Regions from separate parts of the Bacteroides sp. HF-4919 genome, predicted to be linked through region 3. Evidence: riboswitches for the same ligand, from Rfam matches in the RefSeq annotation. Region 3 holds a riboswitch; each other region holds the start of a gene.

Region 1 (10,507 bases), on a different contig from region 3:
AGAGGCGACGTACATGGTTCCGTTTTCGATAATCAGCCCGTTAGGTCCGGCGATGCTCACCCATTCGGCAGGAATCCCTACTGCGCCCGGGTCACTGATGTCGATGCTGAAGATTTTTCCTGTATTGGTGACAGAAGCATAAAGTGTATTCCCTTCCGCCACGAGGTCGTTTACGAAAAGGTTGCCTTCGGGCAGCAGGACGACTTGCGGTGCTTTCTCCGGTGCTTGTAGGTTGTAGACTACGATTTTGTTGACGTCGCAGATGAACAGGTGCTCGTCACGAACAAACATTCCTTTCGGTCCGGAGAGGTTGCCGTCGGCAGGAATCAGGATTTCCGTCCGGTTATCTTTATGGTAGGCGATGTATCCCCTGCCTTCCGTGTTGAGTGGATTGAGCTGCTCCGTTCCGAAGTTGGCGATCAGGATACCTCCCTGATAGGGGTACGTGCTTTCGCAGAAACGAATGCTGTCACTGATGATCGTTGTTTCCGGTTGCTGTGCCTCTTCCGTCGGCTGGTTTTGTTTTTTGCTTTGGCAACACAGAGCGGTAGCCGAGAAGGTGATCAATAGGATGGGAGTAAAGAATTTAGTTTTCATAAGCTGATCTTGTATTTCATAAGATGAATTTCATGCAGCAAAGATACAAGCAAATAGAGAACGGGTTGTTGCCCGTTTGGTTCAGTCTCCGGTCTGTTTGGTTCAGGGTACGTTTACGAGTGCTTCGTTCCGGCAGCTTCCCACACCTTATATATAGGTCTTCGATCATCTCCATTTCTCACTTCTCGTCCATCGTTCATCGCTTTTCGCCCATCATTCATCATTCCTCCCCCTATATTCAGTAGGTGTCATCTGATATTGCTCTTTAAAGAGCCGGGCAAAGTGTGCCGCACTTACAAATCCGCTCGCGTCCGTTACTTCTTCGATCGTTTTGTCCGACGTGTCGAGCAGATAAGCAGCGCGTTCCAGTTTTTTTCTGCGTATCCATCCGCGGGGAGCTTCACCATATTCCTGGGCAAACTCCCGCTTAAAGCTCGACAGGCTTCTGCCGGAAAGCATAGCCAGTTCGTTGACGGTGGCCGGGGAATACAAATGCCGGTCGAGCACGGCTGACAGTGCCGGGCTTTCGCTTCGTGCCGCATCCAGGAGGAAGGAAGCTATTAGTTGCCGGTAAGGACTGTCCAGAAGCAGGTATACCAGTTCGGTAAATTTCAGCCGGATCAGTTCGCACATAAACGGACTCTTACTCTTGCTGTATTCCTCCAACGAAGAAAACAGTTTCTCTATTTCCCGGTTGTGGGGAATGATCTTTATGGCTTCTCTTTTTGTCGGCATCCTTTCCGATATACGTTCCGGCAAACATCCGCTCAGTTGTTCGGCCAGTCCTTGCGCAACCCGTTTGCTGAAAAACAACATCAGGCTGCGGAACCCATGTTCGCCGGTAATGTATTCCGACATCACGTACTCTCCCCTTGGTATCAGAAACAGTTCTCCGGGGCGGATGTCAAACTGATTGCTCCCTACCTTGATCTGCTTCACCCCGGAGAGGATGTATACCAGGGCATGGTGCGTCAGGAAAGCGTCGAAGTTTTCCTGTGTGGTAGAGTTGACGTATTGGAGCAGGCGTATGTTCTTGTTTTCACCCGGCTGTGCCGGACGGAGAATGTCATCGGGGACGAAAAGGCGCTTAGTGGGCATAAGATGAAAGGTTTTGGAGTTAGCTGACACAAATATAGGATAAAACTTCCTGAAAAATGCGGGGAGACGTGCGAAATCTTGTTCCGGTCGCCTTGCCCCCGCGCATATACCCTCTCTCTGCTTGGTCCGCCTGCTGTGCCTACAGCGGCATGTTTCCGTGTTTCTTCGGTGGATTCGTCTGCATTTTGTTTTCCGTCATCTCCAATGCCTGTATCAAGCGTTTACGGGTTTGCTTCGGCAGGATGATCTCGTCGATGAATCCCAGTTCGGCAGCCTGGTATGGAGTGGCAAACTTCTCTTTGTAGGCATCCAGTTCTTTGGCTTTGCTCTCTGCGTCCGCCTTGCGGAACAGGATGTTTACAGCTCCCTCGGCACCCATCACGGCAATTTCCGCACTCGGGTAGGCAAAGTTCACGTCCGCCCCCGTCTGTTTGGAGTTCATCACGATGTAAGCGCCACCATAGGCCTTGCGGGTGATCACAGTCAGCTTGGGCACTGTGGCCTCGGCAAAGGCATACACTATTTTGGCACCGTGGCGGATGATGCCGTTGTTCTCCTGCGTATATCCCGGCAGGAAGCCCGGAACGTCTTCGAACGTAATCAGAGGAATGTTGAAACAGTCGCAGAAGCGGATGAAACGGCTTGCCTTGTCGCTGGCATCGATGTCGAGCACACCCGCCAGGTATGCCGGCTGGTTGGCCACGATACCTACCGAGCGTCCGGCTAAGCGGGCAAAACCGATGATGATGTTTTTGGCAAAGTTCTGCATCACTTCAAAGAAGTAGCCCTCGTCAACAACCCGTTCGATGATCTCTTTCATATCATACGGTATGTTCGGGTCGGCGGGGACAATGCTGCCGAGTGATACATCTTCGCGGTTGATGTCATCGGTGCAGTTCTGCTTGCGCGTTTCGTCCATATTGTTTTGCGGGAGGAAGGAGAGCAGCTCGCGGATCGACATCAGCAATTCTTCCTCGGTGTTTGCTATGAAATGCGTTACACCACTCTTGCTGCTGTGCGTCATGGCACCGCCCAGTTCTTCTTTGCTGACTTCTTCGTGGATCACCGTCTTTACCACATCCGGTCCGGTGACGAACATATGGCTTTTCTCCTTCACCATAAAGATGAAATCCGTCAGTGCCGGAGAGTAGCAGGCACCTCCGGCGCATGGACCGAGGATAGCCGAAATCTGCGGGATCACGCCGCTTGCCATCGTGTTCTGGTAAAAGATGTCGGCATAGCCCGACAGGCTTTCGATTCCTTCCTGGATACGTGCACCGCCCGAGTCGTTCAGTGCGATGATCGGCGCGCCATTCTTCAAAGCCAGTTGTTGTACCTTGACTATCTTCTTGGCATTCGATGCCGAGAGCGAACCACCATAAACGGTGAAGTCGTAAGCGTAGACAAACACTTGACGGCCGTCGATCTTTCCGTAACCCGACACCACACCGTCGCCCGGAACCTTGTTACGGTCCATGCCATAGTTGGTGCAGCGGTGCACCATCAGCTTGTCAAGTTCCACAAATGTTCCCTTGTCCAGTAACATATCGATGCGTTCGCGGGCAGTCATCTTTCCGCTCGCATGTTGTATTTCAATCTTGGCAGCGCCTCCGCCTTGGGAAGCGATACGGTCACGCTCTTCGAACGTGGCATAGGCTTTATTTACTTCTTCCATTGTCTTTCTATTATTCGTTATTCTAACGTTATCAGCGTCTGGTCTCCGGCGATATTATCACCTTCCTGTACCAGAATCTCTTTAATCCGGCAGTCCGAAGTCACCTTGTAGTTACTCTGCATCTTCATCGCTTCGATGACGATGACAGTTTCTCCGGCTTTCATCTCCTGTCCCACACTGACGGGGATTTTCACTACCTTGCCCGGCATGGGCGAAATGATGCGGTCGTTCTGTGTTTCTTCACCTTTCTTGCGCATCCGCAGATATTTTGCCTGACTGTCCACAATCTCGACGTTGAAACTACTGTAGTGTGTATTCACTTTGTAACTCTTTCCGTTCTCTTTGCGAATCAGTTGGGCGTTGGAGCTTCGCCCATCCATCAGGATGTTGCAATTCCCGTTCTCTGCCATGACAACGTCCGCTTCGAACGTTTTTCCGTCGATGGTGAGTACCACTTTGTTATCTTCTTTGCTGACCAGTTCTATCTCGGCCACGCGATTTCCTATATGTATTTCCATACTCTTCTATATTCTTAATACCCCTTTGTGCAATCCGAATTCTTTCCATTTGCTGATCGGGCGGTTGTCCGCAGCCAGTCCGCTGTTATTCTCCTCCAGGTTCATCAGGTAATCCATGTAAGCGGCAATCAGTGCGATGTTCTCTGCACGTTCGCTGGTACGGGTGATGCAGTGTTGGAGCACTTCTCCGTTTTTGCTGATGAATCCCGTATCGTAATGTCCTTCCACAAAGTCGGGAGTATCCATGATGGCGCGCAGGTAACTGATGTTGTTCTTTACTCCTGTCAGTTTATATTCGTGAAGCACACGGCGCATCCGTTCGATGGCGTATTCGCGTGTGGTTGCCCATACAATCAGTTTGCCGATCATTGGGTCATAATAAATCGGAATCTCGTAACCTTCGTATACATAGCTGTCGATGCGCACCCCGATGCCGTTTGGCTCCGTAATCTGCTTGATGACACCCGGGCTGGGCATGAAGTTCATTTCTGTATCTTCTGCGCAGATGCGGCATTCGATGGCATGTCCGCGTTGCTGGATATCTTCCTGTTTCAGTTGCAACACCTGTCCTTCGGCCACTTTAATCTGCTCTTTCACTAAATCTACGCCGACTACCTCTTCGGTAATCGGATGTTCCACTTGCAGGCGCGTGTTCATTTCCAGGAAGTAATAGTTGCGGTGCTTGTCCACCAGAAATTCGATGGTTCCCGCTCCGACATAGTTCACGGCTTTGGCGGCGGCCACTGCTTTTTCTCCCATATCCCGGCGTAGTTCAGGAGTGACGAACACCGAAGGGCTCTCTTCCACAATCTTCTGGTTGCGGCGTTGCACCGAACATTCACGTTCGCACAGATGAATCACGTTGCCATGCTTGTCGCCCAGAATCTGGAACTCGATGTGATGCGGTTCTTCTACAAATTTCTCCAGGTAAACTGTGTCGTCGCCGAATGACGAAAGTGATTCGCTCTTGGCGGTTGTGTAGGCCTCTTCCACTTCATCTGCACGATGAATCAGCCGCATACCCTTTCCGCCACCTCCCATCGAGGCTTTCAGCATTACCGGATAACCGATTTGATTGCAGAGTTCTACCGCTTCTTCAAGGCTCTTCAGGTTTTCTTGAGTACCCGGAACCACCGGTACACCGGCTTCTATCATCTTGATACGTGCCGAAATCTTATCTCCCATCGCCTCCATGGTTTCCGGGTCCGGACCGATGAAGATGATCCCCTCTTCACGACAACGACGGGCAAAGGTTGCATTTTCGGACAAGAACCCGTATCCCGGGTGGATAGCGTCTGCGCGGCACGACTTTGCCACTTCGATAATCTTTTCTATATTCAGATAACTCTCTTTCGATGCTGCTGGGCCGATGCAGTAAGCTTCGTCGGCATAGAGCACATGCTTCGCTGTTCGGTCCGCTTCCGAGAAAACGGCAATGCTCGTTATTTCCATCTCCCGGCAGGAGCGCATCACCCTCACGGCTATTTCGCCGCGGTTGGCGACTAAGATTCTTTTAATCATATTCATTTCTCAATTAAATGGAATACACATATTCATGCTTTCCACCCTGCGGACATGAGTCCACCCGATGAAAACACAGTATTTCTACGATTTGGGGCTTAACAACGATGCTTTCTTTCCTAACCCACGAGGTAAAAAAGCTCTTATTCATTGAATGGCAGGTCTTCTGACTGACTCTACATCTTATCGGACCTTCCCGACGTTTCCTTTTCCGTCAGTGGTTTGTAATTGGTTTATTGATAAGATGTTATACAGAGCTTCACAGCAGCGGGACTGTCCGGGATTTACACCCGATTCCCTTTTAATCTTCGTCCGTTGACCACGGATTCCGAACCAATTCGGGGACAAATATAGAGAAATATTGGATAGAGTGGATACTTTTTGCACGAAAAGTTCAATTTTGTGCAATGACCAACGGCGCTTTGTTTCAAAATAAATGTCATATAGACGAAACACAAATAGACTGTCGATTGTTCTTTTTTACAAATAAAAGAGCATAAACGGAATGAATTACTAACGAAATATACATGCCATGTCACACTTACCTACCTTAATTGCCGACCTTGCCCTAATACTGATGTCCGCAAGTATCATTACCCTTTTGTTCAAATGGTTGAAACAACCCTTGGTACTGGGATATATCGTCGCAGGATTATTGGCGGGACCTTACGTGCAGATTTTCCCGACTGTAGGTGATATTGAGAACATCAATATCTGGGCTGAGATAGGAGTTGTTTTTTTACTTTTCGCCCTTGGGTTGGAGTTTAGTTTTAAGAAATTAATAAATGTCGGGTCAGCTGCCTTTATCACGGCAACCACCGAAGTTATCAGCATGTTGCTGATCGGTTATATGGTAGGACATCTGTTAGGCTGGAGCACAATGAATTCTATTTTTCTGGGAGGTATGTTGTCTATGTCGTCAACAACGATTATTATCAAAGCGTTTGATGATCTCGGCTTACGTAACCAACGCTTCACGGGTGTTGTATTCGGGACATTGGTAGTTGAAGATCTGATCGCTATCCTGATGATGGTCATCCTTTCTACAATGGCAGTGAGTAAGGAGTTTGTAGGTGAAGAGTTGTTGATGAGTGTGTTGAAGGTTGTTTTCTTTCTGATCCTATGGTTCCTGATTGGGATATTTATCCTTCCGTTCTTTTTGAAAAAAGCAAAACGGCTGATGAATAACGAAACCTTACTGATCGTTTCGCTGGGACTTTGTCTGGGAATGGTTGTGTTGGCTACCCGTACAGGATTCTCGGCTGCACTGGGTGCTTTCATTATGGGATCTATCCTTGCCGAGACGGTTGAGGCCGAACACATAGAACATATCATCCAGCCGGTGAAAGATCTTTTCGGAGCTATTTTCTTTGTCTCTGTCGGTATGTTGGTCAATCCGGCTGTCTTGGTGCAGTATGGCTGGCCGGTGGTCATCATTACTTTGGTAACTCTTGTGGGTAAATCCATATTTTCTTCATTGGGAGTTTTATTATCCGGTGAACCGTTGAAGGTTTCCGTCAAGTCAGGATTCAGCCTTGCCCAGATAGGAGAGTTCGCTTTCATTATCGCAGGGCTGGGGGCTTCACTCAAAGTACTGGATAGTTTTATCCCTCCGATTATTGTTGCGGTATCGGTGATTACTACATTCACAACTCCTTATTTCATCCGGTTGGCAAATCCGTTGGCCGAATGGCTTTATAAAATACTTCCGCCTAAAACCAGGGAAAGTCTGGACCGCTATGCTTCCGGTAAGAAGACGGTCAATCATGACAGCGATTGGAAGCGGTTGTTGAAGACGATTGTCGGAAGAGTGATTATCTATAGTGTTCTTCTCACGGCGATTTGGTTATTGTCTGTGCAAACCGTTTATCCCACGATAAACGAGATGTTCGATGCTCCCGGGCGATGGGTAAACATAGGGATGTGTCTGGTCACACTTCTGTTGATGACACCTTTCCTGTGGGCACTTGTTTCAGATAAGTATAATTCCCCGGATGTATTTTTAAAGTTGTGGAATGATGATAATTACAATCACGGACGGTTGGTCGCGCTGATTTTGTTTCGTGTGTCGGTTGCCGTCTTTTTCATTGCAGGGGTCGTTATCAGTTACTTCAGCCTCAATTATGGGATAGGCATTGTGATAGCCGTTGCCGTATTGGCATTGATTCTTATTTTCAGGGAGAACCTCACGCAATATTCGCATCTGGAAACACACTTCCTGACCAATCTGAACGGAAGGGAAGAAGCTGCCCGCAAACGTTATCCTCTGAAAAGTCGTTTTAACAGTGAGTTTAATGACAAAGATGTTGAGCTGACTTCCGTTTGGGTGTCTCCTTATTCGTCTTATATCGGTCAGTCATTGGATGAACTCCCTTTCAGGCGGGAGTTTGGTGTCAATATAGTAAGTATTGTCAGAGGGGAGCGGAGAATATACATTCCACAAAGTTCCGAACGAATTTATCCGCAGGATAAGTTAGTAGTGGTCGGAACAGGCGGACAGCTGCAAGAGTTCCGGACGGAACTTGAGAACAGACAGGATTTGCCGGATGAAAAGAACATAAAACAAGATGTGACGCTTCATTCATTCACGGTAGATGAAGATTTTCCGTTTCTGAACAAAAGCATTGCCCAGTCCCGGTTAGGAAAAAGATATGATAGTCTCGTCGTAGCCCTTGAACGAGAGGGTGAATTGGTTCCGGTGAATCAGGCTATAGTTTTCCAATTGGGAGATTTGGTTTGGGTGGTAGGAGACAGGGAGAAGATCAGGCAGTTTTTGGTGCGGAAGAAGTAAGAGTGGTAAAGAGCAGAGGAAAGGAAAACGGCTGAGGCGAAAATTTGCATTTTGACAGATACACAATGAAGTATCATTCTGTATTTTCAATACGGTCTGTATTCGTTTCTTTCCGGCCTCGTTTGCGACTGCTTCCGAAAAGACTCTTATTTTCCCATCAGACAGAATCAAAATGATGTGATTTTACCTTTTTATCAAGCATATGGTTGGTGATCCTTGTTTTTAGACATCTTCTGTCGTTGTAGGTCGGATTGAACCTTTAAAATGATAGTTGACACATATCCCTTCTGAAGCCTCCGATAATTTCAGGAAACTTGTATTTTACGCCTTCTTTTGCGTTATTAACTTCTTTCGGACAAAAGATTAGCTTCTTCCGAGCAAAAGGCTAACTTCTTTTCGGGAAAACACTTACTTCTTTTTGGAAAAGAGTAAGGTCTTTTGTTATATGAAATAGCATATTTACTCAATATGATGCAACTTTCTGTATGTAAATGTCATATCTATGCGTTGTATTCTTCTGCTGCACCGGTTTTTAATATAAAGTGTGTTGTTCAAAAAGGGAAAATAGTTTCTTTTTGATGTTAAAATAGAGATATATGCATCTGTTTGTTTTTAGGCTTTTAAAACTCTGACTTTCTATGAAAAGTTAGTAGATACTATAATATTATTATTAAGTATAAAAGTTAAGATGCCGGTTGTTGATTTCTACTTTCATTGGCTATATTTGTGTATGTCTAAAATATAAAGTACTATGAAGTCCATTTTATTATCTGTTATTTCATTCTTATTAGTCATGAATGTCTGTGGTAAGAATGATGTGGATATGAGAACTTATTTGAAAAAAGTTCTAAGTAATCTTGATAAGGTAGAATCAGCTTCTTACCATGAACAATCTCAGTCCTGGCAACCCGGTGATACGGCTGCTATAACTAATTCTTTTCGGTTTATTAAAGAATACACTAATCCTTCTGATTCGACTATCGGTGCAAGTTATGTGGCTCTTAACGCCAAAGATACGACGCGATTTGAATTTGGTTATGATGGAAAAGTGAAAATGATAAGTTTTCATGAGCATAAAGGGATTATGATCGATGATTTCACGACCAGAAAACTTCCTTTCAGGTTGGTGGGTCCTCCGTTTTTCTGTTACAGCCGGAATATCATCGGATATGCTTTGAGTACGGGGGATAGCATCACAACCGAATGGAAGGATTTAGGAGAAGCGTATTACTTCAAGTTGGTGATACATGAAGACAGACAGGTTGAATTTTTTGGAAAAGCGTACTACATACCGAAACCTCCTTTTGACTTAGGGGACCCGACCTCGATTTACGAACTGTGGATTAATAAATCGGATGATTTGCCTTATAAAGTCCGCAGGGAAATGTCGCATCAGATTTCTGCCAATATATGTTCGGATGTAGTGTTGAATCAATTGTCAATGGCCGATTTTAACTTATATGATTATTTGCCTCAAGACTATGAAATCCGCAAGTATGGTGAGAAAGGAAAGACTACCCAACTTTCGGCAAGAGAACTTATAGGGAAGAAAGCTCCCGACTGGATGTTGAAAGATATGTACGAGAATCCGGTGTCGTTATCTAATCTTAAGAGTAAAGTGCTTTTAGTGAATCTGACCGGTATCGGATGCGGTGCTTGTCATGCATCCATTCCCTTTCTGAACGGGCTGAAAGAGAAGTTCAATGCCGATGAATTTGAAGTGGTTTCTATAGAAACCTGGGGACGCAAACCTCATTCGCTGCGGACTTATGCGGATAAGAACCAGATAAACTATAGATTCCTATGTGGTGATGAAGGCATTGTCAAGTCATACCGGACATATGGCGCGGCACCTTTCTTCTTTATATTAGATCAGGACCGCGTGGTCAGAAAAGTCATTCAGGGATATGGAATGGAGAAAACCGATAAAGAGATAACGGACGCTATCAAAGCATTGTTATGATGAAATGTATTTGCGGTTGGAGTTTATTCCAGCCGCAAATCGTATAAACAGGCACGTACCTCTTCCGGGCTGCCGATATGTTTCCCTATGTCATCTGATAGCTTCACGCATTCGCGCCATTCTTGATTCAGGTTCATCTTGCACTGCGATAGCTTCATGACGATGTTTGATGGCTTGAATCCGGTATCATTAGTCAGGTTTGTGCCGATACCGAATGAACAGCGGATTTTTCCCCGGCAATACTCCTGAATGTCCAGTGCTTTGTCAAAGTCCAGTGCATTGCTGAATACGATTGTCTTGGTAGTCGAGTCAATGCCTAACTCTTTGTAACGGGCAGTCAATCG
Region 2 (10,507 bases), on a different contig from region 3:
GGTCATCGGGGTGCATATGTGAGAATATACCGATAATATCTGCCAAAGGTGTATCATGGCTTTCTCCCAGATTCCTGTACCACTGGCGGATGGCGTATCCGGTGTGATCCAGCAGATTGATTTTCGCATATCCCACCTTGGAATAGTCGGAAATAATAGAGAAGAAGTTCTCAAAATCATGCACTTTGCTCAGTGCATGATTGCGTTCGGTATTATCTATATTCATCAGCAGATAGTTCGACAGATTCCCTTCCGCATCATAAAGCATCAGTGTCTGTACGTCCAAATCGGCCATCCCCCTCCGCTCTGACTGGAAAAATTTACATTCTTCATCGAAGTTATAATGCAAATAGAAACTACCGGGGCGGCCCGCCTGAAGACTTTCATGCATATCTTTAGTCACATTGGGACTCTCAAACAGACTCAGACCGATGATCCGGTTCTTGTCTGTAACGCCGAATATCTCAAGATTCCGATTATTGCAGTCCAGCAGCACCCCTTCTTTATTATATAGCTCGAGACCGACCGGAATATGATTGAATATATCATGAAACAGCTTCTCGCTACGTTGACTCCATACACACTGATCACCTTCTGCCGCCGGATTCTCTATCCGTTGACTATATCCGGTAACAATCAGTTGCCCTTGTTCATTTTCCTCTTCCATGCTCAGTGCACAATGCATCCAGAAGATGTTACCGTGGTTGGAAGATACGGGAAAGGTCTGTTCGAATACTCCTTTTTGGGGAATGGACATGAATTCGTCCGTGATGCGTTTACGATAGTCCCGGCGTACGGTGGACATTAATTCGTCTATGCTCAACAATTCACTGCTGACTTCCAGCGCCTTAAGCAGGGTTTCCGCAATAAGGCATTGTCCTGTGTTAAAGTTCACTTCCCACCATCCGATTTGTGCATCGGCACAAATCTTATTCAGTTTGGCTACATTGTCCAAAGGAGTTTTGCTAATCATTATGTTTGCTTTGTTTTGACAGAATTTGGGATAGGCCCCTTATTTTTTCTTTGTCTTATATGCGAACGACTGCCAGCGCTCTTCCGGCCAGTCCTGTTGTTGCATGTCATAGCGTGCCATAACAAAAAACAGGTCGGACAAGCGGTTAATAAAGCTCAGGATTTCTTCCGGGACGGCATCTTGCCGGTTCAAAGTCCAAAGACGGCGTTCTGCTCTTCGGGCAACTGTGCGGGCAAACTGCAATTGGGCAGAAACCGGTGTGCCTCCGGGCAGCAGGAAATAACCATTCTCTTTCAGCTCGGCCGTCATCGCATCCATTTCCTGCTCACAGAAGGTTGCCAGATGAGGTGATAGACTGTTCGGGTTCTTGTCGCGAATGGCCGACGGGGTCGCTACATGACTCATAACCACCATCAACTCCTGCTGGAGGGTATGCAGCAACCTTTGCCAATCATGTGTTTGCGGAAGCAATGAACGGATGATGCCGATCACCGCATTCAATTCATCGATGGTTCCGTTTGCTTCAATCCGGATATCGTCTTTTTCTACCCGTTCTCCACCATGAATACCGGTTGTTCCCCGGTCGCCGGTCCGTGTATAGATTCGTTTCATTATTCAAATAATTTAAGTAAATCAATCTCTCCCCAGTATAGATGCGTGTAACTGGCTATCACGTTTTTGTATCGGAACACAGGTGTACCGACAGGTATTCCCTTGGCATTGTATGCCTGAGTGACAGACTCCGGCAGTTCTTCCGTCTTCGGTTCGAATTGCGTATAGTGGAACTCGTGGCCGCGAAGATGCTGTCCGTTATAATCGAAAGACCGATACCCCAACGTCAAACGCCTATCAGCTTTACGGCTTGAAATATAGAAAGGAAATACCCCTGTTTGCGGTCCGGTCGCAATCCCCGGATGTTCCGGCCGGTCGAAGAGAATACCTTTAGAAAGGTAAATCATCCCTCCGCATTCGGCAAGCACGCGCCCGCCCGCCTCTACATAGTTACGGACAGACTGCATTCTTCGCCAAGCCCGACTCAGCCGGGTATGACATTTCTCCGGATAGCCTCCGGGAAGATAGAGCAGATCGGTTCCTTTCGGCAACGGACGATTGTGTTCAGGATTGAAAAAGGTAACGGTTCCCAAACGGCGAAGTATATCCAGATGTTCCTGATAGATGAAAGAAAAAGACTCTGCACTGCATGCCACGGATATTTTTAAATCTCCTTGTCGGAAAGTATCCGGAGTAGAAGGTATGGGGGCAGGAAGCATTGTCTCTTCAAGCAGGCGGGTATAGTCGATGTGTGTTTCCATTAAGGCGGTCAACTCCTCAAGTGCATCCGTCCCTCCCGAACGGCTGAAGTCCAACCCCAAGTAACGGGATTCCTGCACCAGATTCTCCCGCTTAGGCAAATATCCTAAACAGGAAATACCCAATTCGCTACATACTTCCTGTAGCATTTCGTAATGACGGGGAGACCCTACACGGTTAAAGATAACTCCCGCTATTCTTATCTCAGGACGGAAATGAAGGAAACCCGAAAGCAGAGGAGCCATCGAGTAGGCCGCCGACTTGGCATCGACTACCAATACGACGGGTAAATTCAGCAAGCGGGCTATTTCGGCCGAAGAACCCCGGTCACGGTCATATCCGTCATACATGCCCATCATCCCCTCCACAATACAGGCATCGGCCCCTGTGGCATAGCGGGCATAAAGTTCCCCCACATGCTCTGCCGAAGCCATAAAGGTATCCAGGTTAATGGAAGGACGCCCGCAAACTGCCGTATGATATTTGGTATCGATATAGTCGGGCCCGCACTTGAAAGGTTGTACTTTCAACCCTTTCTTTATCAATAGTGCCATTAATCCGCGACTGACCGTTGTCTTTCCGCTGCCCGAAGAAGGGGCTGCTATCAGAAACTGAGAAATCATCCTATACTCCATATTGTCAGTTTTTATCCTGCAAAGATACGGATATTTCTCTCTAAGGGTATATCTTTGTCTGTAAAAATGCGCTATGGCTGCTGGGTCGGCACCAGTTCCAGAAACATGGTCGTGGTCAGTAAAATCCCGATAGATACGCAGACAAGAATAAGTAACCAATTAATATATTTTGCTTTAGGCTTGGTATCGGCATGCAGATTGTTGAGGAAATACTCCCGGAAAAAGAGGTATAATGCGGGAATCGTTGCACTGGCCAGCAGAAAATCTTCCGGAATATTAAAGAAGTAAGTTTTCGACAAACCGATAAGAGACCAATGGCACAGGAACAATACCAGAAACATATTCACTTTGCGCGAGAATAACAGAAGCAGACCGATGGTGAAAACGGTTACCGAGCAAGGCATCACCGGCGATGTAATGCCGGGAAAAGCAAGTCCCCTTGCGACAGACACCAAAGGATATACGAATGGCAAAGCCAACAGCACGTACGAAAGCATATCGTATTTATGCGTACGCTCAAAAGTGGTATATCCGGTGACGGCATCCCACACCCATATCGTAGCCATAACAATCCAAAACACAGCCAATGCCCCGTTATAGCTGCGCTCGTCACAACAGATGGCATAGTATGCGATGGCAATCCACAAATACAGAAAAATCATATACAGTTTCATGCCCATCTTCACCCATGGACGGGGATTCTTTATTAGCATCACTGTCAGCAGCAAGCCGGCAACAATGATCAGCAACTGATAGATCCAGGTAGCAGAATTATAATACGCAATAGTTTTCCAGAATATCTCCATAAAATATAGATTCTTATTAAACAGATTAATTTATTAATGCCGCGTCAGGGAAAATGCTTTGTGAGGAAACAGGAACATGGGGAAAGTGGCTCCCACCGCCAACATAAAGATAACGGTACAGGTCACCAGTCCGTTGGCAAAGAATGTCTCCATGTATTTACCCAGCCGCTCCGGCTCGTTCATTGTTTGCAGACTCATAATCAGTGAAAACACCATGTTATAAGCAAACTTACCCGGAATCATCGGAAGCAATGCCGGTATATAGAGTACGGTCATCGGGCAATATACTTTCTGCCCGAGCCACAAGCTGCCGAAACCGATAATCAATGCTCCGAACAAAGAAGCCGTAGCAATATCCACCCCCAGAAAAGTCATCAGGCAATAACGGCAGGCATGTCCGGCAGCCGCAAGTAACGCAATCATCTTGAAAGCCCGCAACGGCGGATCGGATATAGCCCCAAAACCAATACCCGCAATTGCGGCAAAAAATCCATCGGAAAGAATATCTAAAGCTATCATATCAAACTGTTTTTAACCATTAACAATGTAAACGAAAGACCTATCGCAATGCTGACAATCAGCAGGGCAGCCTCCGTCAACCGGGCAAATCCCGTGAGGATATATCCTTCTACAATATCGATCACACCATTGATCAGCGGCACGCCCGGTACCAGATAAAGCACGCTGGTTGCAAGGGCTATCTCAGAGGTAGTGTCAAAAATAAGTGCTGTCGACGCACATAATGACGCAACAAAAGCGGAAACAATAAAAATGATATAATGATTTATTTTCTTCTTCTGCATCTGTTGCTTCAGGAAAAGTCCCGTGATAGTAGCCGAAAAGACAATGCTCATAGAAATGATATCACCACCAAACAACTTACAGAACGAAGCATTGGCGAATCCAACCAGCAAAAGCACAAACAACGGATCTATTTTCGGTGCCGATATAATTTTATTGAACTTGTCCGCCATCTCGTGTAAAGGCAGATGTTTGTCATAAACCTCCCAACTCAAAGCACTCAATTCAGAGTTGTGTTCAAAACTGATCGGATGGGCAGGAATATCAATTACTTCGTTACAGGCCTCACCCGTTTCGTTATCAATAATGGTCAGGATAATGTTTTTATGAAAAACACTCAACTTCACATCCACCCCATAGGCTTCTCCGATACGCTTCGAGTTACGGATGACACGTGAGGTGTGCACACCTGCTCCCATCAGATGGGCCGAATATCCGGCAATGAACTTGGATATGGAAATCAAAGATTCATTTGTAGTCATAATGCTCACTTTTTTAAATCGGGCGCAAAAGTACAAAAAAGATAGGAAAGAAAGACATGATGCAACCTTTCATTTTATCCAAATCTTGTTTCGCACCGCGTAATGTTGTTATTTCTAAAGTTAACCTAATGCCAAAATAAGGATTTGTGCAGTAAGTACCCGCAGGAACATGGTCAATGGATAAACCGTGGCATAACCAACCGCAGGCGCATCGCACGAAGTCAGGTCATTACAATAAGCCAATGCCGGCGGATTGGTGGTCGATCCGGCCAGCACACCGATCAACGTGTAATAATTTAACTTAAAGACACAACGTCCGATGATTCCTGCCAATAACAGAGGAAGCACAGTGATAATGATGCCATAACCAATCCACACATAGCCTCCCTCATAAATAATTGTTTCTACAAACCCTCTGCCGGCTCCCAGTCCCACACAAGCCAGAAAAAGTGATATGCCGATTTCGCGAATCATCAGATTAGCACTCATTGTAGTGTAGGTAATCAGTTTATACTGCGGTCCAAAACGGCTGATAAGGATGGATACAATCAATGGTCCTCCTGCTAATCCCAGCTTGACAGGCTGAGGAATGCCGGGAAACATAAAAGGAAGACTCCCTAAAATACATCCTAAAGCAATACCCAGAAAAATAGGAATCAGATTGGGATGGTTCAGCCGTTTCATCGAATTACCCAATACTTTCTCAGCGTGGCTTACTGCTAACTCACTCCCCACAATGGTAACACGATCTCCCATTTGTAACTGTAGTTGCGGGGCGGCTACTAAATCAACTCCCGAACGATTGACACGAGTGACACTGGCACCAAAATTATTGCGGATCTTTAGCTGTGAAAGTGTTTTGCCGTTCAATTCTGGTTTAGTTATCAAAATACGGCGGGACACTAACTCCTTATTCAACTGCTCCCATTCCATATCAATCGGTTTACCAAAAAAAGCTGTGATAGCCTCCATATCTATTGGAGTGGCAATCACCAATATTTTATCCTGCAGGTGCAATACCGTATCAGAGTTGACCAGCTCCGTCTCTTTCTTTCCGTCATGGTGACGGATACGTGATACAACGAAATTGCGGTTTACCAACGGACGTATTTCTTTGATTCTTTTCCCTTCCAAGGCTTCATTTCTGACTTCCAGAGAAACAGGCCGGACAGTTAGTTCCTGTAGATGTCCCAACCCCTGCTCTGCGTGGGCTTCCTCTTGTTTTGTATTAATATGAAGAAGATATTTTAGTCCCAGCAAAGACAAAATACACCCTACCACTCCCAACGGATACGCCACGGCATATCCCAAAGCGATCTCCGGGGCATCAATTCCATTCAAATCACTATTTGCCTGTTGAGCCGCACCCAGTCCGGGAGTATTGGTTACCGCCCCTGAAAGGATGCCCACCATGGTCGTTATAGGTATACCTGTTATAAGATGTATGGAAACCGTAATAATGACTCCCGCGAAAACAACCGTCATAGCCAATACATTCAGTGTAAAACCTCCTTTCTTGAAAGCGGAAAAGAACCCTGGTCCCACTTGTAAACCAATGGAATAAACAAACAGAATCAGTCCGAATTCCTTCAGAAAATGAAGTAAGTGCTCGTCCAGGTTCAAATTAAAATGCCCGAATACAATGCCGACAAATAAAATCCAGGTGACTCCCAAAGAAATACCTGCCACTTTTATTTTAGCCAACATGATACCAAATGCAATGACAAGCGACAAAATAAGTACGGAGTGTGCCACTCCTCCACCCCATAGGTTGGGGTAACCTTCAAAAAGATTTCTTAAAAGTTCCATAGTATAATATAGTTAGATTCGTTCAATACTTAGCTTTCCGGAAGATGTGTCGTCCTTCACGCTATGTGCAATGTCCTCCAAGCATGAATGACACAAACAGTCTGTGTAATTTTCTTTAATATAAGCGTATTGGAATGCGTCCAGTTTTACACTTGCACAATGACACAACCTTATATTGTCATGCCGGCACTCAAAAGCAGCACCACAACGAGGACATACCTTTTTCATCGGCATACCACCTTTCCATCTTTTTTGAAGTTAATCTTTTTTCGTACTGCTTTCCTAATCCCACGAGTAAAAACAGCCTTTGATGAATGGCAGGTCTTCTGACTTACTCCTTATCCTGAAGCCTTCCCGATGTTTCAAATCCGACACCAGTGGCAAAAGATGTTTCCAAGATATATAAACGGAGCTTCACAGCAGCGGGACTGTTTGGGACTTACACCCAATTCCCTTTTAATCCGAATGACGAGAATCTTCATCCGAAACCAATTCGGAACAAAGATAAAGAAAAAAACAGAGCGGGGAAGAATAATCAATAAGAAATGTAAAATACAATCCCATTCAGCATCTTCCATCATTGACATTTTGACATTCTGTCATCTTGTATTTTCTATGTGGCTTGTAGCACATTTTTCGGAGTCTGTCCCAGGCTTCTCCGGAAAAAGCGCCGTATTTACAATTCTCCAAAAACAAAAGAACATTCGTGAACATATCTTCTAAGCAAATTAAAATGTATCCACTGTATTTTGTAGCATAAAGAATATAAATAACTAATATTACAATCCAAACGATTAATCCGGCCGAGCATCGAGACGAAGTCAATCAGCATAAGAAACAGAGCTTTTAGTGCCTCTTTTTAGAGTGTTAACCTCACCCGGATACAATGTTAACTTCCTCTGAACGCAATGTTAACTTCCTCCGAGTACGATGTTAACTTCATATAAAGACAATATTAACTTCCTAAAGGCAAGAAATCGATCATCTCTGATCATCCAAAGTATATTTAATCACAAAACAGTCCGGATATCGTATACTAATGCCATATTTATGCGGACTACTTTTCTATTTCACACATATAGAATTCTTCCCTTGTTTTAAAAACAGAGTAAATCCCTTCTTTCTGCTACAAATAAGCAGTAAACCGCGTCCTTTTGACTGAAAGACATCCGCCTTTCCCAATATAAAAGGCTTCACTTCTCCGATATACCTATAAATAAGTATATTCTTTAATTTATTTCTATATAAACTAATAAATGTATATCTTTGCCCCCGCTTAGGTGATGCAGTCGAAACATTCCGTTCGATGCATAAAAGGGAATCCGGTGAGAATCCGGAACAGTGCCCGCTACTGTGATCCTTTTTTTGTAAATATTCAATATTTGCAAAGAAAAAAATGAAAAGCATTCTGCATATATACCACTGTCTAAACTGAAAAATTATGATGGGAAGGTAGCTTTTTAAAAAGGATAGTCAGGAAACCTGCCTAAGTAAATATAGTCAATAGTGTTATCTCGGGGTCAGGATAGCCTTTTATTAACTCTTTTCTACTTAACTTATGAATAAGAAAAGCTTAAACTCTTTTTTAAAAGAGAGTTTTTGTACTTTATGTAAGAACATGAAGTACAAAAAGTCATCCATTGTAGTAAATGACATTTTATTCAAAACTACTAATCTGTTTATCTTATGTTTTTTATTTATTACATGTTTTATAAGTTGCCAAGATGAACAACTTATTCTTGAATCACCGGTATCCACACGTTCAATTCCAACTCCTACTTTTGATTGGGAAAATGCAGATTGGATGCCAACACCAAGTGGGCAAAGTCGCATACCAAGTCCTTGGGTAGGACAAGGAAGCATTGCATCAATTTATGGTATGGATGTGATTAATGACAGGAAATCCTCAGATGGATGGGTATTATTATATAATACATTCGAAACCAAAGCTTCCGGTCCACTAGTTAATCCCTACTTTATACTTTATAATAAATACCGTGGAATCATGCGTATTTTTCTTTATACTACAACTCAATTTATCTCACCATCGACCTATCTTCAAGATGGGATTTCAATCATCTCTAATCATAAATCATCTCTACTCAATTTTATGGGAGAAGCTATAGTAGATGGAAGTAAAAACAAAGAAACTTACTCACAAATGCAACCAGCTCCAGATGACGGTTCACTTCCATTGGCATCTAACAAATGGTATATGATGCAATATGAATTAGCATATGATGAACAAATAGCACAATTACCTTATAACTCAATTCAGTTAAACTGGTATATGAATTATTATAATGTTGAAAAGATTGATCTAAATGGGGACTTCGTTGGAACAATTAAAAGTGCTATAGGTTCATCATCTGGGAATAACATTTTTTCAGGATTAGGAAATGTAGGCAAAGTAACAGGAACAGGTATCTTAGCAGGCATTGGAGATAATTTTTTATATAAAAACACCATAAATGAAGAGACTGGAGAGAATAAGTTAGGTTTGCCCAAAAGTATATTCAAATCTGCGGTAAAAGGTATTAAAAGTGCTATTTCCAAAAGTTCTAGTGATCTTCCTGGCGCCATTATAGGTGCCTTTAGTGCAATGTTTAGTAGTGGAAATGGAGAGAGTAAGTTAATCAACTTAAATATAGATGCTAAAATTACATTAGAAGGTACTGCTAAAAGTAGTGGTTCATTTCCTGGTAGTCCTATATCCTTTTGGATTCCAGGAACCTCTATACCATCTTCTGCAACAGGATATATACCTTATTATCAAGAATCATTAGGTGTATTTAATTTTATAGGAAAGCCCAAAATAGAAGTCACAGGGAAGGGAGAATACATTTACTATGATTATTTTGACGAAACTCCTGTTTGGGCTACATTAAACTTCCCCAAACTAGATCTTTCACAGTATATAAGAATTAATCCAACCTTAAAAAATATAGCAGATATACAAATAAGAGAAGCAAATTTTTTACTTGTTCCATATGTCGTTAAAGACTACTCAGATATGAATGTAGTATCAGTAACATGTGATAGTATAGGGGAAGGGTACATTAATACCTACACAACGAAATACTATGTAAACCCGACTGAAATCTTTTATAGATTTGAAGATGGTCCAAGTCCAGAATCAGCCTTTGATTTTTATGCTCGGATAATTCTTGATGTTAAGCCATATAATGGTAGTCCCACAATCACGATAGAAAAATTATTTTTATTAGAACAAGATTTTTCTAAAGTAAATGTAACAATGCGTAATTATCACTGATAATAATTCATAATATATATACAATAAAATGAGAAACAAAAGATGCTTACTGACCATTCTCTTGGGAGGATGTGCAGCGGTGGGTGCGTTTGCACAGCAACACGCAACAGGCAAAGACAAAGAGATGACTGTGGACCTGAACCCTGTAGTTGTGACAGGTACCGGTACACACCAAAGACTGAAAAACACACCGGCTCCGGTGGAAGTAGTAACTGCCAACGAAATAAAGAAAGCCGGTATCACAGACTTTCAGCAGGCAATGACCATGCTCGTTCCTTCCCTTTCATTCTCTACCAACTCAATGGGTTCTTACCTGATGATGAACGGCCTCTCTAACAAATATGTACTTATACTGATTAATGGCCGAAAACTGACAGGAGACATATCCAATAACATCGACCTTTCGCGCATCGACA
Region 3 (10,507 bases):
CTGAGACGGAGTTCGGTATCACCCTCGGGATTGAAGAGGGCATTCTTCTTTAATTTCTTTATTTCCATATTTATTATTTAATGTTAGTCAGGATGCACAACTTTCACATTCTTCCACTTCCAGCGATTTACTGCGTACATAGTACACTGTCTTCACTCCGCATTCCCATGCCAACAGATAAAGGTTTAATACCTGTCTCATGGTAAAATCATTGGTGATATACAAATTCAAGCTTTGTGCCTGATCAATATGCAATTGCCGGATACCCGCAGCACGTATGCTCCATGTCTGGTCTATCCGGTAAGCTCCCTTATACAACCAATACGTCTTATCAGACAATGACGGAGCCACTCGCGGAAGCATGGCACCCTTCTTTTCTTCAAGAAAAAAACGTTTCATGACCGGATCTGTTCCGGCTGTTGTTCCGGCAATGATACTAGTGCTGCTGGTAGGAGCAATAGCCAGAAGATAAGCATTTCTCATGCCATCTGCCGCAACTTTGGCCGCCAAATCTTTCCATTGAGGAGAATCATAACCACGTTTCGCAAAATAAGCTCCGGTTTGCCAGTCACTTCCTTCGAAATAAACATATCTTCCTTTTTCCTTAGCAAGCCCGGTACTTGCTTCGATGGCGGCATAATTGATACACTCAAATACTTTATCAATGAAATCAAGATGCTCCACGCTTTCCCAACGGATACCGCGCAATGCAAGTGCATGATGGTAACCGCTCACCCCTAAACCGATGCTACGGTACCGATGGTTTGTTATCCGGGCAAAAGGGATAGGATAGAAATTCAAATCAATCACATTGTCGAGCGCACGTACTACAACAGCTATTTTTTCTTTCATCTGCCGTTCATCCTCCAATGGAAGATGTCCAAGCGACAAGCTGGCAAGGTTACAAACGACAAAGTCACCGGGACGGACGGTATTGACTACAACCGTATCACCACCTTCCGTACGGACCTCAGTGGAAACTGTTTCAATGGATGACATATTCTGAGCTATTTCCGTACATAGGTTAGAACAATAAATAATCCCCCGATGCGAATTAGGATTAGCCCTATTCACTGTATCCCGGTTGAATGTGAAAGGCGTCCCTGTCTCTACGGCAGAGCGTAGTATCAACCGGACAATATCTTTGATGTTCAGAACCCGCTTAGAGAGAAGGGGATCGTTTACACAATCCAAGTATTTTTGCTCCCACTCTTCTCCATAATAATCCTCCAGGCAATACCCTTTGACATTCATAATTTCGTTGGGGCAGAACAAGTACCATTGCTGATTCAGGTCTTCCTTTGCCATACGCCAGAACAAATCAGGATAGCATACGGCAGGAAAGATATCATGTGCCTTCATCCGGTCGTCTCCATTATTGGTGCGGAGTTGCAGGAATTCGGGCAAATCTTTGTGCCAGACATCCAGATATACTGCTACAGCTCCCTGACGCATACCCAGTTGGTCGACAGCTACGGCAGTGTCATTTACCAGTTTCATCCAGCGTATTACTCCGCCTGCCACTCCCTTAAACCCTCGTATATTTCCTCCTGCCGCACGCACCTTACCAAAATACATTCCCATTCCTCCGCCAAACTTACTGACCATGGCAAAATTATCGATACTGCGATAAATCCCCTCCAGGCTATCGGGCACTGTATCAATAAAGCAACTGGATAACTGGTGATAAGGCTTGCGGGCATTGGACAGTGTAGGGGTTGCCATGGTTACTTCTAACCGACTCAGCATATCATAGAACTTCTTTACCCACTGCAATCTATCACACTTTTCGGACATACCCAAATGAAGCGCAATCCCCAAATACATTTCTTGTACCGATTCCATTGGTTCATGTGAGTGCGTACGGATAAGATAACGTTTCGCGAGAAGATCCAATCCCGAATAATTGAAAAGTTTATCACGTTCGGGACACATAAACCCGGCAGCCACTTCTATTTCTCGTGGAGAATAAGCGCTCAGGATATAGTCACCATACAAACCTTCATCCGTCAAATAGCGCAGCTTGTCATAAAAAGAATAAATACCGGCAATTTCTGCCTGTACCTTTAACTTCTGCGTCAACTGAAAATTAAACAAACGGGCAGCAATAAATTCCCAGTCAGGCGCCTCTTGCGTAGTAAGCTCTACGGCAGCCTTAATAAGAGTCGTCAACCTCTCTTCAACTGTCATATCGGTTTTGCAGAGGTTTACAAACTTCTCTGCCAGGATCACCAAACTATATTCATTGGCAACAAAATCCTTTTGAATATCTTTCAATGTGTCAGCCAACGCTTCAGAACCTATACTACTGACAATATGGTTAAAAGCTTTTCTCCGTTCCGTACGTTGCCAACGATAAAGTATATAGTTTTTAGCTTCGGCATAAAAGCCATGTTCCATCAAACCACGTTCTACCTCATCTTGAATCTGTTCCACGCTACGGTGTACTTCATCACACAAAAAGAGTTCTACTTCATCTACAATTGTGTAAACGGTTTCGTCCGGTACTTCTCTTCCGGTACTGGCAAAACTCTTCCGTATCGCAACGGCTATCTTTTCTCTATTATATGGTTCCGTAGCCCCATTCCTCTTGATTATTTGCATGAAATGTTCTTGAAATGAATTATTTTATCGTTTCGCACTGTTTCCCTACCCCCCGAGTAGAAACAGCCTTTGATGAATGGCAGGTCTTCTGACTGACTCCTCCTTTCCGATGCCTTCCCACACTTCTCCTCATCTACTTGGGCAATGCAGTGGCAATAAGTTTAGTATCGGTAAGTCTACCGGAGTTTCACAGCAGCGGGACTGTTCGGGATTTACACCCGATTCCCTTTTAATCACTTATGCAGAAAAGCATAAGTGAACCAATTCGCCACAAAATAACGAAAGACTTCAGTAATATACAAATAATTCCGTAGTTAAAAAAAGTTGCCATAAGATGTATTATGCACAGATTATCCATCCTAACTGAGAAGGCAATTAAAGTTCATCTCAGTAGCCGAGATGTATATCTCAGCAGCCAAGATGCACATCTTAGCACGCGAGATATACATCTTAGTGCGCAAGATGGAAAAAATTACGTATACCGTTAATTTGTTTTAGGCTGATTGTCCCTTTTCTTTGTTACTGACTGACATTTTTTCCACTAACTCTGTTATAAGTTGCCTCCTTATTTAATCTTAAGGGTACAAAAAGCTGTCGGATTACTCTTTTTATTATGAACATTACTTTGTCATACCAACCATAGCAGCCACCATTGCGGCAATAGAGGCGATGGAAGTATTCATCCCTGTAACGTCCGCCGCCACAGTTTTTTTCCTGCCCTTTTTGCTTGGCACTATTATTTCACATCCGGGTTCAATTGCATTGCCCATTCTCCTTTTCAGACGAGAAACCATACCATTCATATATATTACATAAACACGCCGCTTCAGTGCCCGGTTTCCAAATCCACCTGCCTGCTCAATGTAATAACTAAGACTGCTCCCCTTCTGATAAAGTATCGTATTAGGATACATCACAGCTCCATTGATTGTTACCGTGCTGACATATTTAGGAACGAAAAGTACATCTCCTTCGCGCAAAACCATATCTTCGTCAGAGCCTGGATTTACCAATGCTTTCTCAAGTTCTATGCCTACCGGATAAGTGGAAGAGGCTTCCAAAGTAACCGGAGATACAGAAGCCTTTTCACTTCCTCTGACCGACAAACGTAGCACATCCTTTTTCTGACGCATTTCATCCGCCGTCATTCTGCGTATCAGACGCGCTCCTTTTACATAAGCTTCTTTCGATAGTCCGCCGGCTCTTGCTATCAGACTACTCAGCCTCTCATTACTTTGGATTAATGTATAATTACCGGTGAAGGCCACTTCGCCTTCAACTGTTACATTGGCCTGTTTACGATATCCCGGACTTCGGCGAATGAAAACGATATCATAGGGTTCCAGTTCAAATCCTTTATCCTCCCCCATCACCAGCCCGTTTTTAAGTTCAACCGTAAAGCTTTTTCCGATAACAGTGGAAGATGATATACTCTTAGGATCTCTAATCCGCCGCGAGACATCGATCCGGACCATAGAAGCAGATTCCAGCAATCCTCCCGCTTTTACAATCAAATCCTGTATGGACGTATTTTTAACATAAGGGAAATCTCCCGGATTCCTTATATCACCATAGATAGATAAAGTACCTTCTTTCTCAATGTCTTTCACACTCGAGATATAAAGAACATCATTTTTCTGTAAACGTAGGTCGGAGACTGCGCCAGCCATCATTCTTTTCAAATCGACCGGGATCATTTCATGTGTTAGGTCTTCATGCTCACGTCTCAACAAAGCCCTGTTGAGAAAAGCATCTCCCCGAAGTCCTTCTGCTCTGCCGATCAACTGCCTGACAGTTCCCGTGATACTATCGTCCAATTGATATACGCCGGCACGGTACACAGCACCACGAACTTCAACTTTGTTTGAGAAACGTTGCAATACCGCCTCAACAGACAATTCATCACCGTCGGTCAAAACAAAAGATTGGTAATCATCCTGCCCTACATTGTATATCTGTTTCTCTTTCCCATTCAGACGAAACAGACGTATCGCGTCCCGGTAAGCATCTCCCGTGAAACCTCCCGCATAGCTGAGCAGAGTTGTTATGGTTTCTCCTTTTTTCATTTCATACGCCATCGGACGTTTGACTTTTCCGGAAATACTAACCAAATTCTCATAAGGAGGAATCAAAATGACATCGCCTTCCGATAAACGGATGTCGTCCGTCAACTTTCCTTTCATAATGTAATCATATACATCAATGCAAGCGACCTCTTTTCCACCTCTCACAACACGAATATCACGTAAACTTCCAATACCACTGACCCCACCGGCACGATACAAGGCATGGAATACCGATGCAAATGCCGACAAGCGGTAAGTACCCGGTACCTGTACTTCACCCATGACATTGATCATGATGGTACGGATTCCCCCTAATGATAACTTGATATGAACCGATTTTCCGGAAATAGCGGCATAAATCTTACTGAATTCACGTCTTAAGCTCCGTTCGGCATCCTGTATACTCATTCCATCCAGAAAGATGGGACCTATACCTGCCACGTGAATAGTACCTTCAGGAGAAATAATTTCTCTGACTGTATTTTCGGAAGTGCCCCACACATCGATAATCAATTCGTCTCCGGACCCTAACACATAATTTTCAGGGGTAGGGATATCCAGATTAGGTTCAAAAGATAAATTCCGGTCAGTAAATATATTGCGTCCAAAAACTGCAACCTGCTTACCACGGATTATAAAATCCTCTTTTCTATGTTGCCTTGCCCTGCTCCCGCCCGCCAATAGAATGAACAGGGCAAATAACAATGCTCCCTTATCATTCACCCTGCCGGATATCTTATCAATCAGACAGCTTACTTTTTTTGTGACGCAAGAAAGCGACTGACAAGAAAAACCCACAGCAACGGTTTGCAACAATATTTCTATACTCATAAAACACAGTTATTAATTAATCATGTAGATTCTAACACAAATAATGAATCCCATAAATTAACACAATCCACATCCATATTTCACTTCTGATAAGGAAGCAGAAACTTGAAACCTCTCCCCCGCAACATGACTTCAGACTCACGCACTTCTTCTACAAACAACCGATGTATCCCTTCTGTTATTTGCGGTTTTTGGGATTCATAACGAAGAATATTCAGATCAACAGAATCACCCTGTATGGGGTTCACAATGGGAGCTAATTTTATATAAGAACTACTATAAGTCACTCCTCCCCCTCCATAAGGACGGGCGCTGTTTGCAATCCACGTACCTACTCCTTTTCTTTTGACTACCATTTTATTATTCAAAATCAAATAATATGAACTTGCATTGGTACTATACCAACCCGAAGTCTCCAGTTCTCCTTCCGGTCTCACTTTAATATGGATGATTTTCTTCTCTTTTGCATCTTCAGAAATAGCGATAACTTGGGCTTCTCCCTCATATTTGGGATTTATCTCAAGCATCCCGGTAGAGCCGTCCCATTTGATATCCATGATATCCGCCGGGTCGTTCTCTTCCAATTTGGTCAGTTCCCCTCCTCCGAAGATACTTACGTATTTACTTTTAAATCCGGGAAGGAACTGAACCGTTGAATGGCTCACTTCCAAGTCGGGAAAGACCACGCTGATTTTCAGCCTTGCACGCTTGTCATGCGAAATGATAGTGGCAAACGTTTCACCTTCCAACAGACCTTTTACCTTAAGCGTGTCCATACTTATATAGGCAGTAGCTATCTGTGCGTTTTCTACGTTAACTATATATTTCCCGTTTCCGCCTGAGAGAAGGAGTCTTTTTTCCGTTTGTTTATTCAACAACAATTCTTCGACACTCTTCTCTTTTCCTATCCGGATATCGGGAAGTTCTTCTTTTTGTTTTTCACATGCAAAAAAGCAAATAAGGCAAAAAATGATACACAATTGGGTTATTACATTCTTTATCATTGGTTTATTTCCTATTTAATTGTATTTTTATTCTTGAATCTTTTCTACACCCAGTTGGGGATATAAAATCTCCCATTCACGACCTTCTCCCTCATCAATATAGATTTCCAGTCGAAACTGTTTGTAAAATCCTCCGAACTCCGGGAACTCTAAAGTATCATCTTTGGGGTTAACTGTCATTCCGTTCAATTTATAAGAGATTCTCGCATCAGGATTGGCCAGTTCATTATAATAGAGCTTTAGGAAACGCCCCTTGCAACTCCCGTCAGGAGTGATAGTACGCAGGTAAGGAATCCGATCTTCAGAGTTTTCTGCTTTACTCATTCCTTCCGTCACTCCTTTTCGTTCGGCATATGGTGAAAACTCGTTACCCTTTACTGCTCTTACTTTAACGTGGTGCTCACTTCCCGGTTTAAGTTTTGTCTTCATATATGAATTTCCGGATGTGGTTGTTTCGGTTTTGCCATCAAACATAACTTCCCATCGCATTTCTTCATCCATGACTTTATTCCAAGAGATCTCCATTTCGCTCTGATACGCTTTTATACTCAGATTGCGGGGAGCTTTCGGGACGGAAGATATGTCCGGTCCGGTCCCTTTGGGCACTATCGACATATCGTCGAACAGCATATAGCCCTCCTGATAAACCCGAAGTGTTTTTATGCCCATCCCCATACTATAAACATTTTTCGGAATTGTTACGACACCCTCCGCTTTTTTCCATTCATCTTTAACTGTTCTTACCGAAAGTATTTTCTCTCTACTTTTTACCCTTCCATCATCATACCACAATAAAGTTACTGCTATTTCAGTGTTTTTTATATTCGTTTTGTACCAGAAAGAGAATGCATATTGTTTTCCCCCTTCTACCGGTGTAGGTTGAGCCAAATAGATAGATCCTCCGTTGAGCCATATCTTAAGTGCATATGTACCCGGACTCTCGGGACGCCTCTCCTGTACTTGTTCCGGACTAAAGTCGCTTGCTATACGCCAGCCAATGGGCTGTCCCCCATCTCTCCACTCTTCATATCCTCCATTGGGAATGATATTTTCTTTTTGAGCTTTGACTTGGATTGTTGCCGACATGAATATAATTATCGGTAAAAGCAGTTTATGTATCTTTCTCATTTTTCTCCTTATTTTTTAATGTCTTCCAATGAAACTCCAAATATTTTTCCAATGCGAGTTGCCAAATTATATAACGCCCCTTCAGTTTGCTCTCTTCCCAATAAGCGCTCTTTATCCCATAAACCATCGTTCTTCTCCAGTTCATGCAATAAGTTTCCGGTTTCTTCGTTTGTAATGAATGGCTTTCCTTGCGTATTACGTGCAAATTGTGCAGCATAGATCAACCCGTAAGCTTGGGAGAGCAGGCGGAATGCACGTCTGGGATTCTCTTTTAGATTGGCAAATGTATTAGGGCCGACAAGCAGATTCATAGCTCTTGCGGCAACCACCCGCGAAAGCTCTTGTCTGATGGTATCGGCCTGTAGCCTCATTTCATCATATCGGGAAGTCTCCATAAAGGTCCGTCCTTTTACAAATGAGCGGAAGATGCGTAAGTGACAGTCTTTTAGGGCAGGTAAGCCATCGGCCTGAGCCAATGTTTTCCAGAAGCTGTAATATCCATAAGCCAGATCCCAATGATGCTCTAACTCTGTATAGTTATGACCGGGTAAGAGTTGTGTCAGGTCGTTTCGGACAAGTATCTCGTTATTTCCCAATATTTCCTCACCCAGATGTATATTCAATATTTTGTCCAGATATATCGCCCCCATAACAGCATATTTGTAAACCTCGGCCACGGCAATCCCTTTCTCATCTACATAACAGATATCTGAATCGCTTATATTATTGCCTACATATCCCGTCGAACCTTTCGCAGCTTCCCTGTTCCTATGTTCGTAAGAGGGAATGTTCGCCCCTAAACCCGCAATGCGTGCAGAAGTTTCAAACCAATTGTCAATGTCTCGCAGAATCTTTTCTCTATCGTTCAGATGTACAGGAGAAGTGGAAACTTCTTTCTGGGGTTTCAGTCCGAATGTCCCTTCATGATAGATACGGCGTGCTTCGTCATAATCTCTTTGAGTACTCATACGCGCTTCATTCATATATTCCGAAAAAATTCGGTCAATGGGAGATTTCAGAAATTCACATTCCAGCACATTTACAGAACTCTCCCCGTTTCTTGAGAATTTGTATGAAGGTTCAGGAAATACCGGAAGTTGGTACGCACTTTCCACTGTTTCATTTATCCCTTCGGTACAAGCTGCGACACTCGTCAGCAGACAGAAAGAGAGTATATATTTCAGTAAGTAATTCATCTTTTTGCTATTTTTTCTTAAGGTAAAATCAAATATTCACAATAAGGATACCTCAGTGGGTTGATCCCTTCCTCATTTTGATATTGCTCTGTTTCCAAACCGGGAATTTCAATCAGTCCGTCGATAGAAACGGCTTTGATACTTGCTTTTATGTTGGAAGACCTGGGTCCCTCCCCGGTAACACACAGATATAAAGGAAATCCCGAATGGACATTAAAAGAGATTTCCAATTTCTCTCCATTATACATTACGTTAGGGATTAACCGGCCTGTATCCTCTCGTGCCACTCCCGCACTCTTCTTTCCACAACTGATTGTAACCAGCTCTTTCTTCTCATTAATATATTTCACTTTGTACTGGGCAATGACATCATTTGTAAGGTTTCCATCCCAACTTTTTTCCTGAAACGAACATATCAGGGTTATCTTATATTGTTCAGCGTCATCCGGTGTTTCCGTACCGGGGTATTGGTAACTTTCCAATGCCTGATTAGGATCGCACAATTGCACGAACAGCTCTCCACGCTTGTTTGCAGGTTTCTCTATCTCTTTGGGTGGAAATAGTTTTTCATAATCTTCATTCACTGCGAAATCTTCTTTTACTGTATTGCAGCTGCATACAACCAGCAGGCAAATTATCCATATATGTTTCATATTCATTCTGGTTTTTAATATTTAAATTTCATCCCGGATTTCAGCTATTACTCCGGTCTTTTCTCCTTCGGGGGCAAGGTGTCTGCTTACCCAACGCATTGTTTTACTGTAAGGGTCAAATACTTTGACAAGTTCACAAACGAATCTCCCCCCCTCTCTGCGGAAATCATAAAAAGTGTATGTTTCACTATACCGTATACCGGGCCTGAAAGTCAAGCCGTCAGCTGTACCTACATATCCCGATCCCAAGCCTTTCACCTTATTCCCAAGCCATCCCTGAGGAGCAAAGTAATCTATGGCAAGAAACAGACGATAGCGTTGATATACTTCCAGTGGTTGTTTCGTATTTCCATCCGTGCTATAAGTGGCATTCATACGCATGTCGCTTCGAAAATAAACCCGGTCAGCCTTACGGATACTTAGTTGAGGATTTTTCATCTTCTCAAAGAACAGCTTATTGTCATATGACTTTCTGATATCCTCCTGCCAACTTTCATCACTCTTCAGTTTTGTAAATACAATATACTCCCGTGCAGGCTCTATATATGAGGATGTTTTAAATATCAGATTTCCATCAATATCTTTTCCTGTATAAAGAAAATCCGAAGAACCGGTGAACCGGTCGTTCACCAAAGAGTGCAGATAGTTATAAGTAGTGAAACTCAGTTGTGTGAATGTATTTTGGCTCACTTCAAACTCACTTTGCCGAACTTCCTGCAAACTCTGCTCGGTATAATCGGCCACAGCCTCTACAATTCCATTGTCAGAGAACCTCATCAGGAAGCAGTGTCCGCCATATCCATATTTATACTTTTCTTCGAATATCCCTTTGGGAAGAGTTATCAATTCGTTCACGTTCGTAAACAGCAGAGAGTCTGTTCGGGGAAAGTAGGTGACAGACCATCCGTAAGGAGCGTTTACAAGCTCCTTTCTCAGTTCGCTAATGTGTTTTGCATTTCGTTCAGAAGGAGATAAATCAAATGTTTTTTCATCCTTACATGAAAAAAAAGCCATTATCAGAATGA

What was found. Region 3 has a riboswitch for cobalamin ahead of KO473_RS01215 (ribonucleoside-diphosphate reductase subunit alpha). Riboswitches for the same ligand answer to the same signal wherever they lie in the genome.
Region 1: another riboswitch for cobalamin. It lies ahead of accC (acetyl-CoA carboxylase biotin carboxylase subunit); the one in region 3 lies ahead of KO473_RS01215 (ribonucleoside-diphosphate reductase subunit alpha).
Region 2: another riboswitch for cobalamin. It lies ahead of KO473_RS07305 (cysteine-rich CWC family protein); the one in region 3 lies ahead of KO473_RS01215 (ribonucleoside-diphosphate reductase subunit alpha).

The regions. Positions count from the first base shown of each region.
Region 1 is NZ_JAHKNF010000004.1:310,209-320,715, forward strand. It holds gene KO473_RS09420 (YncE family protein) at 1-597, opposite strand, end outside; gene KO473_RS09425 (AraC family transcriptional regulator) at 811-1,695, opposite strand; gene KO473_RS09430 (acyl-CoA carboxylase subunit beta) at 1,835-3,370, opposite strand; gene KO473_RS09435 (acetyl-CoA carboxylase biotin carboxyl carrier protein subunit) at 3,388-3,888, opposite strand; gene accC (acetyl-CoA carboxylase biotin carboxylase subunit) at 3,895-5,409, opposite strand; cobalamin riboswitch at 5,548-5,762, opposite strand; gene KO473_RS09445 (cation:proton antiporter) at 5,942-8,200, shown strand; gene KO473_RS09450 (peroxiredoxin) at 8,952-10,163, shown strand; gene pncB (nicotinate phosphoribosyltransferase) at 10,187-10,507, opposite strand, start outside.
Region 2 is NZ_JAHKNF010000003.1:279,096-289,602, reverse strand. It holds gene KO473_RS07340 (ATP-binding protein) at 1-976, opposite strand, end outside; gene KO473_RS07335 (cob(I)yrinic acid a,c-diamide adenosyltransferase) at 1,013-1,585, opposite strand; gene KO473_RS07330 (cobyrinate a,c-diamide synthase) at 1,585-2,919, opposite strand; gene KO473_RS07325 (DUF6064 family protein) at 2,991-3,725, opposite strand; gene KO473_RS07320 (threonine/serine exporter family protein) at 3,759-4,244, opposite strand; gene KO473_RS07315 (threonine/serine exporter family protein) at 4,241-5,008, opposite strand; gene KO473_RS07310 (putative transporter) at 5,129-6,817, opposite strand; gene KO473_RS07305 (cysteine-rich CWC family protein) at 6,830-7,051, opposite strand; cobalamin riboswitch at 7,116-7,325, opposite strand; cobalamin riboswitch at 8,079-8,322, shown strand; gene KO473_RS07300 (hypothetical protein) at 8,376-10,091, shown strand; gene KO473_RS07295 (TonB-dependent siderophore receptor) at 10,120-10,507, shown strand, end outside.
Region 3 is NZ_JAHKNF010000001.1:269,088-279,594, forward strand. It holds gene KO473_RS01210 (ribonucleotide-diphosphate reductase subunit beta) at 1-68, opposite strand, end outside; gene KO473_RS01215 (ribonucleoside-diphosphate reductase subunit alpha) at 88-2,604, opposite strand; cobalamin riboswitch at 2,665-2,884, opposite strand; gene KO473_RS01220 (SLBB domain-containing protein) at 3,225-5,501, opposite strand; gene KO473_RS01225 (hypothetical protein) at 5,582-6,505, opposite strand; gene KO473_RS01230 (fibronectin type III domain-containing protein) at 6,533-7,633, opposite strand; gene KO473_RS01235 (DUF4856 domain-containing protein) at 7,642-8,829, opposite strand; gene KO473_RS01240 (hypothetical protein) at 8,847-9,482, opposite strand; gene KO473_RS01245 (DUF4302 domain-containing protein) at 9,504-10,507, opposite strand, start outside.